Regions from separate parts of the Paenibacillus sp. OAS669 genome, predicted to be linked through region 3. Evidence: riboswitches for the same ligand, from Rfam matches in the RefSeq annotation. Region 3 holds a riboswitch; each other region holds the start of a gene.

Region 1 (3,128 bases), on a different contig from region 3:
TTCCTATTTGATAAGTCATAAAAGCGGATACTAGTAGACAAATACATAGGATAAGGCTGATGGTAAATCCATTCACTAATGGATAGTGCTTCTTCTGGAAGAGGATCACTAGCAAGGAGACAATAAGAACAATGATCAACAATAGATAGATCGGTCTAAAGTTGGTAAAAATATTTGCACTCTCCATATAATCCCCCTGTCATCTGCAATGTGAATCCCGTTTTTTCGATGCATCTTTACTATTATTCTTCGAACCTCATTATTAGTATATTTCTTCCAGAAACAGATGACAAATCCGACAGAGAGATGTTGACCTTCCTTCTTCATTCGTCTTATTACATCGAATAATAAAAAGCACTTCTCTACCCCTCTCGAGAGTAAAAGAAGTGCTCTTTGTACAAACCTAACGTATCGTTATCCGAGCGCAGGTTTTAATAATTTGTAAATTCAGGACCGGTATATTCAGTAGGAATCACAATTTCACCAGATTGGATTTTATCGGCGAAAGCTGCAATTTTGTCCTTCACATCTTGTGGAACAATAGGTGACAGCACAAGTCGAACGGCATCCGGATTCTCAAGTCCGATTTTTTTCACCGTATTTGGCTTCCATGTGCCTTCCGTCAAATCTTTAATTGCTCCGTATACAGTCAGGCTTGCATCCGAAATCGCAGATCCAATGAAAACATCAGGTGCATCGGCATAATAATCGCGAACGTTAGCGAATTGGTATACGCCGTTCTCGCGTGCCGCTTCGGTAACGCCGTTACGGGCCATGTTCAGCATGGTGAAGATCATATCCGAACCCGCGTTAATTTGTGCTTGAGCGACTCTTTTCGCTAGATCAGCATCTTCCTGATTGCCCGTAAACGTGGTAAGGAGGGTTGCGTTAGGATTGGTGTGCTTCACACCGTCGGCAAAGGCTGCGCGTCCCGCTAGGCCGGGACCTACGCGTGCGCCGGAAATATGGGAAACTACGTTGGTTTTAGTCAAAAGTCCTGCTGCAGCGCCCGCCAGCCATGCGGATTCTTCCTGCTTAACTTGATAGCTGGACAGGTTGTCGCCGGTCAAATTCGTTTGTGTATTCACAAATTTTATTTTTGGAAATTCTTTGGCTACGAGCTTTACTGCTTCCGAGCTTTGCCCTGCATGAGCAATGATCATATCCGGGTTTTTCTTAGCCAATTGACGCAATGCATCCGCGATTTGTGCGGTATCATGCGGGATATTTTCCACGTAGGTCGCTTTGATTCTGAAATCCTCTTCTGCCTTTACCAATCCGCGGTAAGCAGATTCCATAAAACCGCCATCCTTGGATGAACCTGGAATCAACAGGGCGACTTTAGCCTTTTTATTATTGGTGTGAGACGGGTCCTTGCTAGCTTCTGCAGTAGCTAAACCGGATGTAAATACAAGTGCCATAGCCAAGCTCGACAAAGCCAATTTTGAAAGAAGTTTTTTCAAGATGTACCCCTCGTTTCCAAAAAGTAGTTTTGTCCGGACAAATCAGAGAATAAACTAGACTTCATTTTTTGTCAAATTATGCCGAAAAGAAATAGAGGGGGTGAAACAATTTTCGTGGAAAAACGTCATTTACAGGCCTATTTTCCCTAGAGCAACCATGACGATTATCCTAAAATTCGACATTTCGGTACGTAAAGTAAGTATTTAGTTTTAGTAAAGAGGTCTTGTATTTTTCAAAACGCTATATTATACTTTGGCCAAACGATATACCCATATCACGAAAAAGGCAAACTTCTCGAAAGAGGGGGACGCAAAGCTTCGGGCCTAAGGATTTTGATCTACGGCAGCCGGGCCACCGAAAAATGGGGGGAAGTCCATCCCTTTTTTTGGGGATGGACTTTTTTTGCCGCGTCAAAATGTTTGAGTTCTTTAAAGTGATAAAGCGTTTAGTGTCTCATTACACAAATATTTCAATGGGGGATGCTTGGATCATGAAGTTTATCCAGAACTTGCGAATCAAAACGAAAATAGGCGGAATGCTGGGGCTTTCCATCGTGTTCCTGCTCATTATCGGCATTACAGGCTATTTCGTCATGGACAAGATGGCTAACAATGCCCGCGTTATGTACGAAGAAACCTTGATCCCGAATAGTCTTGTTGAAGGGCTTCTGTTCGGTAATTCGCAAATGGATTCCTTGCAGCTTGAATTGCTGCTGGCGAAAGATGAAGCGATTATTAAACAAATTCAACAGCAAATTACTCAAACCCGCGATAAAAATCAGGCTATACGAAAAAATCTCGAACAAATCACGTTGTCCCCGAGAGCACAGGAGCAGTACCAGCACTTCGTCGATTTAATCCCTAAAAACAACGATGCCAAGAAAAAAGTAGATGAATTGGCCGTTGCCAACCAAAAAGAAGCGGCGCATAAGGAATATGTAAATTCGTTCAAGCCGATCCGTGCGGAGATGATTCAAAGCCTGGAGAACGTTGTTAAGTACAATGAAGAGGATGCCAAAATCTTTTACGATAAAAGTATTGAAAGCTCCAAGGTGGCAACCTCCATCATCATTGTTGTTACAGTGCTTGCCGTTGTTCTTTGCTCCTTGATCGGGTATGGCGTTGCTAATATGATCACCAGACCGGTCCGCAGTATCCAGCAATTGATGGCTAAAGCGCAGGATGGGGACTTAACGGTTAACGCTACATACCAATCCAAAGACGAAATCGGTCTTCTTTCGAAGGATTTCAACGGAATGATCGCGAGCCTTAGAGAAATCATTGCGAAGATCGTCTTTGAATCTCAGAACTTGTCTGCAAGCTCGGAGCAATTAGCAGCGAGCTCGGAGCAATCCGCCCAAACCACCCATCATGTCGTTGCGGCCATTCAGGACATTGCCGGAGGCGCAGATCAGCAGATGCAGAGTACTACCGAGAGCGTGAGAGCAATGGAAGAGATGGCGACCGGCATCAATCGGATTGCAGAATTTTCGGGCAACGTATCCGCCATGTCCATGGAAGCTTCCAAGGAAGCTGAGGAAGGCAACATTTCGATCCAGAAAGCCATGTCCCAAATGGATATGATCCGGGAATCCGTGAGCGATTCAGCCAAGGTGGTTAATCAACTGGGGAAACGTTCCGATGAAATCGGTCAAATTGTCGATG
Region 2 (3,128 bases), on a different contig from region 3:
ACTACCGCAAAGCCCCGGCCCTGTTCTCCGGCACGCGCAGCTTCGATAGCAGCATTAAGGGCCAAAAGGTTCGTTTGGGCGGAGATTTCCGTTATCAGCTTGATAATGTCGCCGATCTCCTGCGATTTCGCATCCAGACGGTTAATAACTGCAGTACATTCCGTAACCTTGTCGTGGATATTGTCCATCTGGTAGGAGATTTTCTCCACTTGTTCCTTCCCTTTTTCCGACTCCTCCGAGGTTTTTAACGCACTTTCGGCCATGACGGAAGTGCCTTGAGCGATACGCTGTACACCGGTAGCCATTTCTTCCATCGCACTGGCGCTTTGCATGGCTCCATGGGCCTGCACGTCCGCTCCCTCCGCTACCCTCTGTATCGATTGGGCTATCTGCTGGGAAGCGACGGAGTTCTGATCCGCACTGGCGGACAGCTCCTCGAAGGTGGCTGCAAGCTGCTCGGAATTCAGCGAGACTTGCCCGATCAAATTCCTCAAGTTCTCCGTCATGGTGTTAAAGTCCTCAGCCAGCTGTCCTACTTCATTACGCGAACGGACCTGCAAATGCTGCTTCAGATCTCCCTGCGCCAATTGGTTCATCGCTTGTCCTACTCTAACAATGCCTTGAGACATCGTTTGTCCCAGCCACAAAGCGATGGCGATGCCAATAACCATGATGACGAAGGCAATCAGCAGCGTCCGGAGCCACATGCTGTCCAGAGACTCGGTAAATTCAGAATAAGGCGCTGTTACTACCAGCTTCCAGACGCTGTCCGGGATTTGCCTTGCCCCGACCAGATGCTTGGAACCGTCCTCTTGAATGTAGCCGATAAACGGCTCCTGCATTTGCAAAAATTGCTCATAGCCGGCTTTCTGCTCGGGTGTCGCTGCCGTTTCCAGAATGTTCTCCGTCAGCACCTTGCTCGCATCCGGATGAGCCAAAATATCGCCTTTATCGTTAACCATGTAGGCATAGCCGGTTTTGCCGAACTGAATGCGCTGAACGATGGCTGCGATTTGCTCGCGTCCGATGGCGCCCGTAATGACGCCGGTTACGGTACCATTAGCGTCACGGAGAGGAGCAGCGACGTTCATGATCATGCTGTTATCGGCCTTGGAAATCATCGGCTCGCTGATCAGCGTTTTCCCCGTTAACGCCTCCTTATAATAATCACGGGAGCTGATATCGAACTTGGTGCCGAGAGCCTTCTTCTCAATCTGCTGCCCCTGCCCCTGCGTATCAAAAAGCGAAAACCGCAGGAAATCGGAGTTTCTCGATAAATAACCCTGCAGCACGCCGACACGCTCGTCAAACGAATTGCCTTTCACAAAAGCGGGCAAACCGGTGATTCCATTTGCCTCCGCCGTCACTCTGTCGCGCCATTGTGTAATGAGCTGCGCATTTAGTTCCAGCTGCTGGCTGACGTTCAATTCAATATCCTGCTTGAGCATATCCGCAGACGACTTGTACATAAAGCCGCCGACGACGGCTACCGTTACAAAAATAACGGCAATAACGGCAAGCATGAGCTGCAGTTTGAAGCTCCTCCAGGTTTGACTCTGGAAAATGACTGACATTCGTTTGGTTTTCATAGTCCTCTCCCCAACTTTTAATAAAAAATGGCTATTCAAAAATTGAATAGCCAAAATATACAAACATCCTCTGTTTTGGCAACCCGGCTATCATAGTTTCCTTATTCAGCATCGAAACCTTAGACCCGTGGCTTTGTGTCTCCATCTTTCGAATGGGTTTACCTTTTTGCTTATGAAATTGTCAGTTACAGGAACGCAGTCTTGTCTCAACATCACCTCTAGCTGCCGTTGTACTAATACGCTTGCGAGCTTATGTAGGTCTTTGGATGCACGTAGGAGCAATGAAATATTTTACTTTTGTATACATAGTACATAATACTCAATACTACAGTCAATACATTTTTTGACAATCCATTTGTTCTTTCGACAAGAATGCCAGTAAATGTTTGGAATCTTGTCAAAAAAACGTATGTGATTCCGTTCCTATAAATCCGCGCTAAAGAAGAAGCTGTCCTTGAAAAATCAGCTGACTATCGCTCTGAAGAACTGGATATACCTTCCTAATGAAACAAAAAAAACCGCTTGTTCAGCGGATTTTAGTCATAAAAATAAGTTTATTTTCAATATTGTTCCAAAATAGGACTATATTGTCCCATCCTCCTCGACCGCAAACTCAAAATCATCCAAATCATACACCTGGACCTGAATCGCCGCCTCGATTACCTTTTCAATAAAATCCGGCTGATCCGTCAAAATCGGCACCTGCTCTTTTATGGATGTCAAAATCAGCTCCGTTTCGATCGGATCGAACGCTTCGCCAAACTCTTCGTTGTCGTAAGAGTTTACCATTGTTAACGTTACCGCATCATTGATCGGCATCGGTGGACTTTTGGCCCAAGGAACATTCACGGCGCGCTCCATTCTTTTCCGGTTCAACGGCTCCTCCAGCAGCCCGATCAGCTCGGCAATTTTCCCTCTTACATGCGCTTCATCTCTTGCATCCGGCATGATCGGTTCCTTGCTGTCCTTCAGCTCATACAGCTCCCGAATCGTGGTGTAAGGAACGAGGTATTCTACCGGTTGGCTCGGAACGAGCATTTCTCCATACACAGCAAGCATCACAGCCTCTATGACAAAGCTTTTGGGCATCGCTCCGTCCCCCTCTCTATCTGTAATGACTTTTCTTAGATTGTAACGCTCTAATATCCCATTATAGCATTAATGCAGCCTTAACACATCCGAACAAGGCCCTTCCATGCAAATAGGCCCGGCAATCCGGGCCATTGGCCTTCATTGCCGGGCTTAGCGTATACCGTCTTAAGTCAATACACGAGCAACGGACGGAAGCCATCAGCGGGCTTCGTTCTGCAGGATCCAGACCCCTTTGGACGGAAGCTCCGATAGGCCCGTATGCTCCTTTCCTTCCAACAGGTCGCGATATACCGCTTCGCCCAGATCAATTGCCGTTGAACGGTCGTTATGATTAAGCACGAAGGTAAACTGCCGGCCTTCTTTGTTTCGGCGGGTCACCTCAACGCCCTCCGGAGCCACAAGAAGCGGCTCAATTCCGCTCTCCTTGCAAAGACTGAACAGAAGATG
Region 3 (3,128 bases):
GAAAACCATCATGCTGGCGGCACTGTACGGATGGGTGCTCGTATTTTTTGGTTTTGCCTTGGTGAAGTCTCCGGTCGCATTCATGCTGCTCAATATGCTGAACGGACTTTGCCGTTCCTTATATGAACCGGTATCCCAGGCGTTAATGGCGGACGTGACGGTCAAGGAAAAACGGCTCAAAGTATTTTCCTTACGCTATATTGCCATTAATGTCGGCGTATCAGTGGGACCGCTGCTCGGCGCTTTCTTCGGTACGATGGAAGCTTGGCTGCCATTTATGGTTACGGGGTTATTTTATTTTCTGTATGCGGCAGGTCTGGGAGTGCTGCTGCGCAGGTTCGGCATCAAACGGATCGAGGGGGAGAAACGCAGCAGTGTAACGATATTATCCGCATGGAATATCGTACGAAAAGACAGGGTGTTCCGCTTTTATATCGGCGGCGCTATCATGGGAGCGATCGGATACTCCCAGATGACCGTGACCTTATCGCAATATATTGAACAAAATATTGCCGGCGGCGCCTCGCTATTCGCGCTGCTTATGAGCCTGAATGCCGTTGTCGTCGTGCTGCTTCAAGTTCCGTTGTCAAGACTGTTCGAACGGTGGGGGCCGATGACAGCTATTGCAATCGGGAACGTGATGTTTGCCGTAGGGGATATCGGATTCGCTCTGTCGGCGGGCTGGATTAGTTTTATGCTATCCATGTTCTTCTTCACGCTGGGAGAAATTCTGAATTATCCGCAGGCAAACGTACTGGTAGACCGGCTGGCACCGGAAGGTATGAGGGGCACTTATTTCGGTGCGCAATCGTTCAATAATTTGGGACATTTCATAGGTCCGATGGTGGGGGGTGTCCTGCTTACGCATTGGGGCGGATCGGGACTATTTGTCACAATGGCTGTGATTACCTTGTTCGGAACCTTATTCTACCGCAGGGGAGAACAAATTTATAAATTAGGTCTAAAGTCCGTGGAAAATTCGCGAAATTAGGTATTAAAGAATATGTATTCCTTAGGGCCTATCTTATATGCTAGGGATGTCGTATTTTGTTGCGCGAATTGACAGATTCGATCTCGAAAAGGCAAAGCAGGTGAAAGCTTGTGACGCAAAGCTACAGGGGCTACGAATCCTCGCAGAGGTTCTTGCCAGCCAGCTGCCGAAGGAACGGTGTTACGCATAGATAGCGGACTCCTGCCTAGGCTCAGAGGGGTCTTTTCGTCGTGTTTGGGTACGCAAAAGTTACAGTCAGGGGGGTCTCGCCATGTCGGGTGAAGAACGGGAGTTTATGACCAAGCAAGGCTTTTTTACAAAGCTCGGAAGCAATTTGATCGGCGTATATTTGTCTAATGAAGGACCCAAGATGTTTATTAACCAGGAAGTGTTCGAGCTGCAGCATCCCTGTTGGGACGTAGAGATGGTTATGGGTAAAAACAGCCATCTGCTGACCTTTTACTGGCGCGGGGAAGTGAAATTCTCGTTTCGGTGCGATTTCGTGAACGATTTGTTTTTGAGCCTGTACGATTACTTAAGCTGCAGACTCGAAGCAAGAAGGCTGGCTTAGCCGCCAAAAGGAATGCATTGCTGCAAGCAGCGGTGCATTCTTTTTATATATGGCTATGTCAAATCCAACTGTTCCATTTTCGATAAAAAGGAAACCGCCTAATGGAAAAGCGGCCGAATTTAACTATATTGCGGAATCCTCTTCGACTATTAACATAGCCATACTGAAAAAGATGTTTGTCGGAGTTTAGAGTTCGTCTTAACTAACGCAACTGCCATTTTGTTCATAAGAAGCTGCTTCCATCCGGCTATGGAGCGGCAGGTCCGTCCTTCAGACAAAGATCAAGCATCGTTGTAGCCGCAAAAGATAACGGGACATCCTTCAAGGTCACGATACCGATATGACGGGGAGGAATTTCGGGCTCCAGCAGCACCGGGAACAGCTCGCCCGAAGCCAGCTCATCGCTGACGAACTGCTTGGTGACGCAGGAAATGCCTAATCCCGCCTTGGCGAACTGGATCAGCAGATCCATGCTTCCCAGCTCGAATTCCGGAGTGATTCTAACTTGCTGACCATTGAAAAAACGTTCCACATATTGACGAATGCTGCTGTCCCGCTCGAGCATAATAAGCGGCTGCAGGGCAAGCTCGGCGGCTGTCACCGGCCTTTTCATCAGCTCGGCATAGCTTGCTCCGGCAACGAAGATATCATGCAGCGGCTTCCAGCTTCGAATGGTTAGCTGATGATCCGTAATGGGCAGATTCACGACCCCAAAATCGATCTTCCCTTCCTTTAACAGCTTGACGGTTTCCTGCGTCGTACGGTTCGTCACATGCATCTTCACTTGAGGATAGCTCTTGTGGAACGATTCCAGGTAAGGCATCAACACATGCTTGCAGATGGTATCATTAGCTCCGATATGCACGACGCCGCCAAGCATCTGATGCATTTCCATCAGCTTGCGCTCTCCTTCAGCCAGGAGCTGGAACGCCTGATCCACATAACGAAGCAGCACCTCCCCCTCTACGGTCAGCTTAACGCCCCTGGAGGTTCGAAAGAACAGAGGGCCTCCCAGCTGCTCCTCCAGCTGCTTGATCGAATGACTGACCGCAGGCTGGGTGATAAACAATGCTTCGGCTGCCTTCGAGAAGCTCCTGGCTTTGGCCACGGCCAAAAATACTTTTAATCCTTCCAGATTCGTCTCCATCCATTATCTCCATTTATAGTAGATATTCATATTATTCATTATTTTTATATCACAATAACCAATATAATGACAATGTGAGGCTAACAAAATCAAAAGGAGAGGATACTCTTTGAAAGGAACGGTAACGGCAGTCGTAGGAGCGAACTGGGGAGATGAAGGGAAAGGGAAGGTAACGGATTTGCTGGCATCCGATGCGGATGTGGTGGTTCGATTTCAGGGAGGCAACAACGCGGGGCATACGATTATCAATGAATTCGGCAAGTTTGTGCTGCATATGCTTCCTTCCGGCGTTTTCCACGAACGGGTTATCAATGTCATAGGGCCGGGTGCTGCGCTCAATATAAGCGGCCTGGTTCAGGAGTATGAGAAGCTTCTGGCAAGCCAAGTTCCGGAACCTCAGCTTCGGATTTCGGATCGTT
Region 4 (3,128 bases), on a different contig from region 3:
ATATTGGGCTTCCTGCTGCTTCCCAACCTTTCGTCAGCTCAAACCACGAGATTAGACCGGTATCTAATCCGGCTGGAACCATTTGTTTCTCCCTTGCGAAGGTAAACGTAGCAACATTTCCAAATTTATTAGTATTCAGCTGAACTTTACCGTCAGTTAGCCGCAAATTCTTATCAAACTTGCCATTGACCAACAGATAATAAGTATATCTCGATTGTATAACTGACTGGTCTAATGACAACGTAATCCCGGCATCCGCCCAGTTATTCGTTTTTTGAACGGTGAACTGACGCGACATGCTCTTTAGCCCTGTAGGAGCACCCGAGTCGGCAACATCCTCAGTAAAGTCTGTGCTTTTATTATTGTCGCCGAACATAAGGAACGATCGATCGTTATTTATGTCGAAACCGGTGATCGCCGCATTAGAAGCATCAATCTTATCCCCGAGCGCAATCGTTACCAGCGCACCGTCTTCCTGGGAAACGGATTGCTTTTGTTTCAGCGCGCTTGCGTCGTCGCGACCCAGTCCGGTAATCCGGTAAGTAGCATCTGTGACAGTCCCTGGATTCCAGAACGTTCCTTTATTGCTATCGATGTATTCCTCGATGCCAGTACCATCTGGCTTCTTGATTGTCAAACCGTATTTAATTCCAAGGTAGCTATTGACCTGTTTTCTCTCTTCAGGTTCTAGCGGGCGATTGTATACAATAAGCTCGGAAGTCGCTCCGTTTAAAACCGAACTATGACCAGCACCGAAATAATAACTTATTGTACTACCCTCTTGCGAATTGAATTTAGAAGGCGAGTAAGGAGTTATGACGGCCGGCTCTCCAATGCGCTTTCCATCCAGAGAAAGATCCCACACATGCTTGTTCTCACTGCTGTTAAATAGGTTCGATACGTGCATCACATGCGTATTCGTCGAATTCTGCTGGTTGGTATCCAATGGACGGCTTTGCCGAGTAGCGACGTCGGTGCCAAAATATGAGGAAATCGTCTCCTTGGTGTATTTCGCCTTTTCGCCAGGAATACTATTTGGAAAGTCGCCACCAAGTTCCCACGGGAACCCCGCATTATTAGCGGCATTGCTTTGCACGGAGAAAACTTCTCTGGATAGATCGTTTTCATTAAACTTATTAAGGGAAAGAAAGCCATTGGTCGGGCCCTTTGTCAAGCCCGGGTTATAGTTAATCGCATCGGGTTTGTACTGGGCAGTCGAGGCATTTTGCCAATTTCTTCCCCCTGCCAGATCATTCACGTGATGAATTGCACTAGCGATAGTGGGAGCAATCGGGTTAGAAGCAGTAGCGTACACACTGTCTGCCACACTCAAATTGACCCAAGAAGTCAGGCCGTCTGCAACTCCGCCTGGCCCAGTCATCACAGTCGGTGCTGCAGCCGCTTTCTGTGGCACAACACCGGCAATGCTTCCGAACAGCAATGCCGCGCTGAACGTTAAGTTCATGCCTTTCTTCCATTTTCGTTTGACGATTTCAAATCTTGCGGACACGCTTATCAAACCTCCTCTTGTTTAAATTTGCGTCCAAGGTCAGCGCAAAGTGTTACAAATTTTATCGCCCAACTAAAAATTTGTTTAGATGATTTCGGGTTTTTGAGAACTGAGTCATAAAAATTTGGGCATAAACCCCCAGTTCTCCGGAGCAAGTTGGTTGCATTGTCCAGTCTCCTTATCTTTAAATTAAACTCTTCCTGCAACCAGGTTCTGCGCGAACCAAACCACTCCCACTCAACTATCGTTTTGCAGGGTCCCTTCCTCTGAAATCTATGGACACACAAAAAAAGCCAATCAGTTGGCAACCCAGCTACCATCCCAAACTTACTTTGGGGAAGGCCCGCGGCTTTGCGTCCCTGCCTTTCGGTCAGGTTTGCCTTTTTCAGTTGTATTGGCATTACATAATTCTACATGTCAGAACTGAACAATATCTGAACAAGTCGAAATTTGTCGAAAAAATCCCCCTCGTTCTAACTGATGACAAAACAAAGAAGCATCAAAGACATTGAGTTATTCTTTGATGCTTCTCAAAACCCCATTTTGTGCTTACTTATGATACGGTTCTCCGTACTGTCTGTAACGGCAAGTTTGAAGGCCATCCTTAACTGCCCGTCAATGTCTACCTCTAAACCGTTTAATCGCATCCTCCGTCACCGGCTCGAAGAGGTTAAGAAGATTGCCGTCGGGATCGCGGAACAGCATAGACCGGTTCCCCCACGGCATCGTGGTCGGTTCCTGTACCCAATTATCGACAAATGGCTTCAAGCGCACATACTCGGCCTCGACATCGTCGACGCGGAACTCAATAATGACCGTGCGATTGTTGGCCCCCACTACGGAACCGGGGCCGAATAGCTGCGTCGTCTGGGAGTGGCCGATTGCAAGGGTGCATGATGGCACAACGAATTCGGCAAATACGGGCGCGAGGCGCTCCGCCGAAACCCCCATGACTTTTTCATAGAACTCGACGAGACGATCCACGTCGTCAGTAATGATGCGTACAGAAGCGAAATTCATAACATATCATCCTTCCTAATAATAGGCTTGGCTGTGTCCCACAGCCGCTGCAAAGCATACTTTTTACTTACTTATCTCCTTTACATTTACATGTCCCATTATAAAAAAACGCTACTGACAACGTTATGTCAGTAGCGTTTTAGAATTTTTTGGGCTTCCTCACAAATCCGATTTCGGAAAGATTCGGGTTCCAACACTATTACGCCCGCTCCCCAGCCAAGCACCCATTGCAGCAATTCATCCAGCTGACGAACGCGTAAGACCACATCCAATCCATCTTGATGCTCTTTCATATCCTCTATGAAATGATAGTTCGATTCCTTCACCTTATCTGCGATGTCATGGTCAAATCGAAGGCAGACTCGCAAGTGGCGATCATCTAAAGGAGTATACTCCCTTAAGTCAAAATGCGCCGGCAGTTCGAATCGTTCGTCCAGTTCGATAAGTTCAGCCATTCGGGACAACCGGAAATGGCGGATGTCTTGGCGCAGATCACACCGAGCCACAAGCATCCAGGACCCTTCAACGAGTACAAGGCCATAGGGAGCGACGGTACGTTCGCTATGTCGGCTTTCCGTAGAATCCGTAATTTTTTTCG

The links. Region 3 has a riboswitch for cyclic di-GMP ahead of GGC63_RS02665 (hypothetical protein). Riboswitches for the same ligand answer to the same signal wherever they lie in the genome.
Region 1: another riboswitch for cyclic di-GMP. It lies ahead of GGC63_RS10150 (methyl-accepting chemotaxis protein); the one in region 3 lies ahead of GGC63_RS02665 (hypothetical protein).
Region 2: another riboswitch for cyclic di-GMP. It lies ahead of GGC63_RS08650 (methyl-accepting chemotaxis protein); the one in region 3 lies ahead of GGC63_RS02665 (hypothetical protein).
Region 4: another riboswitch for cyclic di-GMP. It lies ahead of GGC63_RS35130 (S-layer homology domain-containing protein); the one in region 3 lies ahead of GGC63_RS02665 (hypothetical protein).

Annotation. Positions count from the first base shown of each region.
Region 1 covers NZ_JADBDR010000003.1:502,187-505,314, forward strand. The annotation lists gene GGC63_RS10140 (hypothetical protein) at 1-187, opposite strand, end outside; gene GGC63_RS10145 (BMP family protein) at 432-1,463, opposite strand; cyclic di-GMP riboswitch class I at 1,739-1,823, shown strand; gene GGC63_RS10150 (methyl-accepting chemotaxis protein) at 1,955-3,128, shown strand, end outside.
Region 2 covers NZ_JADBDR010000003.1:143,484-146,611, reverse strand. The annotation lists gene GGC63_RS08650 (methyl-accepting chemotaxis protein) at 1-1,589, opposite strand, end outside; cyclic di-GMP riboswitch class I at 1,664-1,762, opposite strand; gene GGC63_RS08645 (ADP-heptose synthase) at 2,172-2,678, opposite strand; gene GGC63_RS08640 (beta-galactosidase) at 2,880-3,128, opposite strand, start outside.
Region 3 covers NZ_JADBDR010000001.1:685,734-688,861, reverse strand. The annotation lists gene GGC63_RS02670 (MDR family MFS transporter) at 1-991, shown strand, start outside; cyclic di-GMP riboswitch class I at 1,072-1,162, shown strand; gene GGC63_RS02665 (hypothetical protein) at 1,263-1,562, shown strand; gene GGC63_RS02660 (LysR family transcriptional regulator) at 1,810-2,709, opposite strand; gene GGC63_RS02655 (adenylosuccinate synthase) at 2,819-3,128, shown strand, end outside.
Region 4 covers NZ_JADBDR010000006.1:325,295-328,422, forward strand. The annotation lists gene GGC63_RS35130 (S-layer homology domain-containing protein) at 1-1,510, opposite strand, end outside; cyclic di-GMP riboswitch class I at 1,811-1,901, opposite strand; gene GGC63_RS15915 (VOC family protein) at 2,126-2,530, opposite strand; gene GGC63_RS15920 (helix-turn-helix transcriptional regulator) at 2,659-3,128, opposite strand, start outside.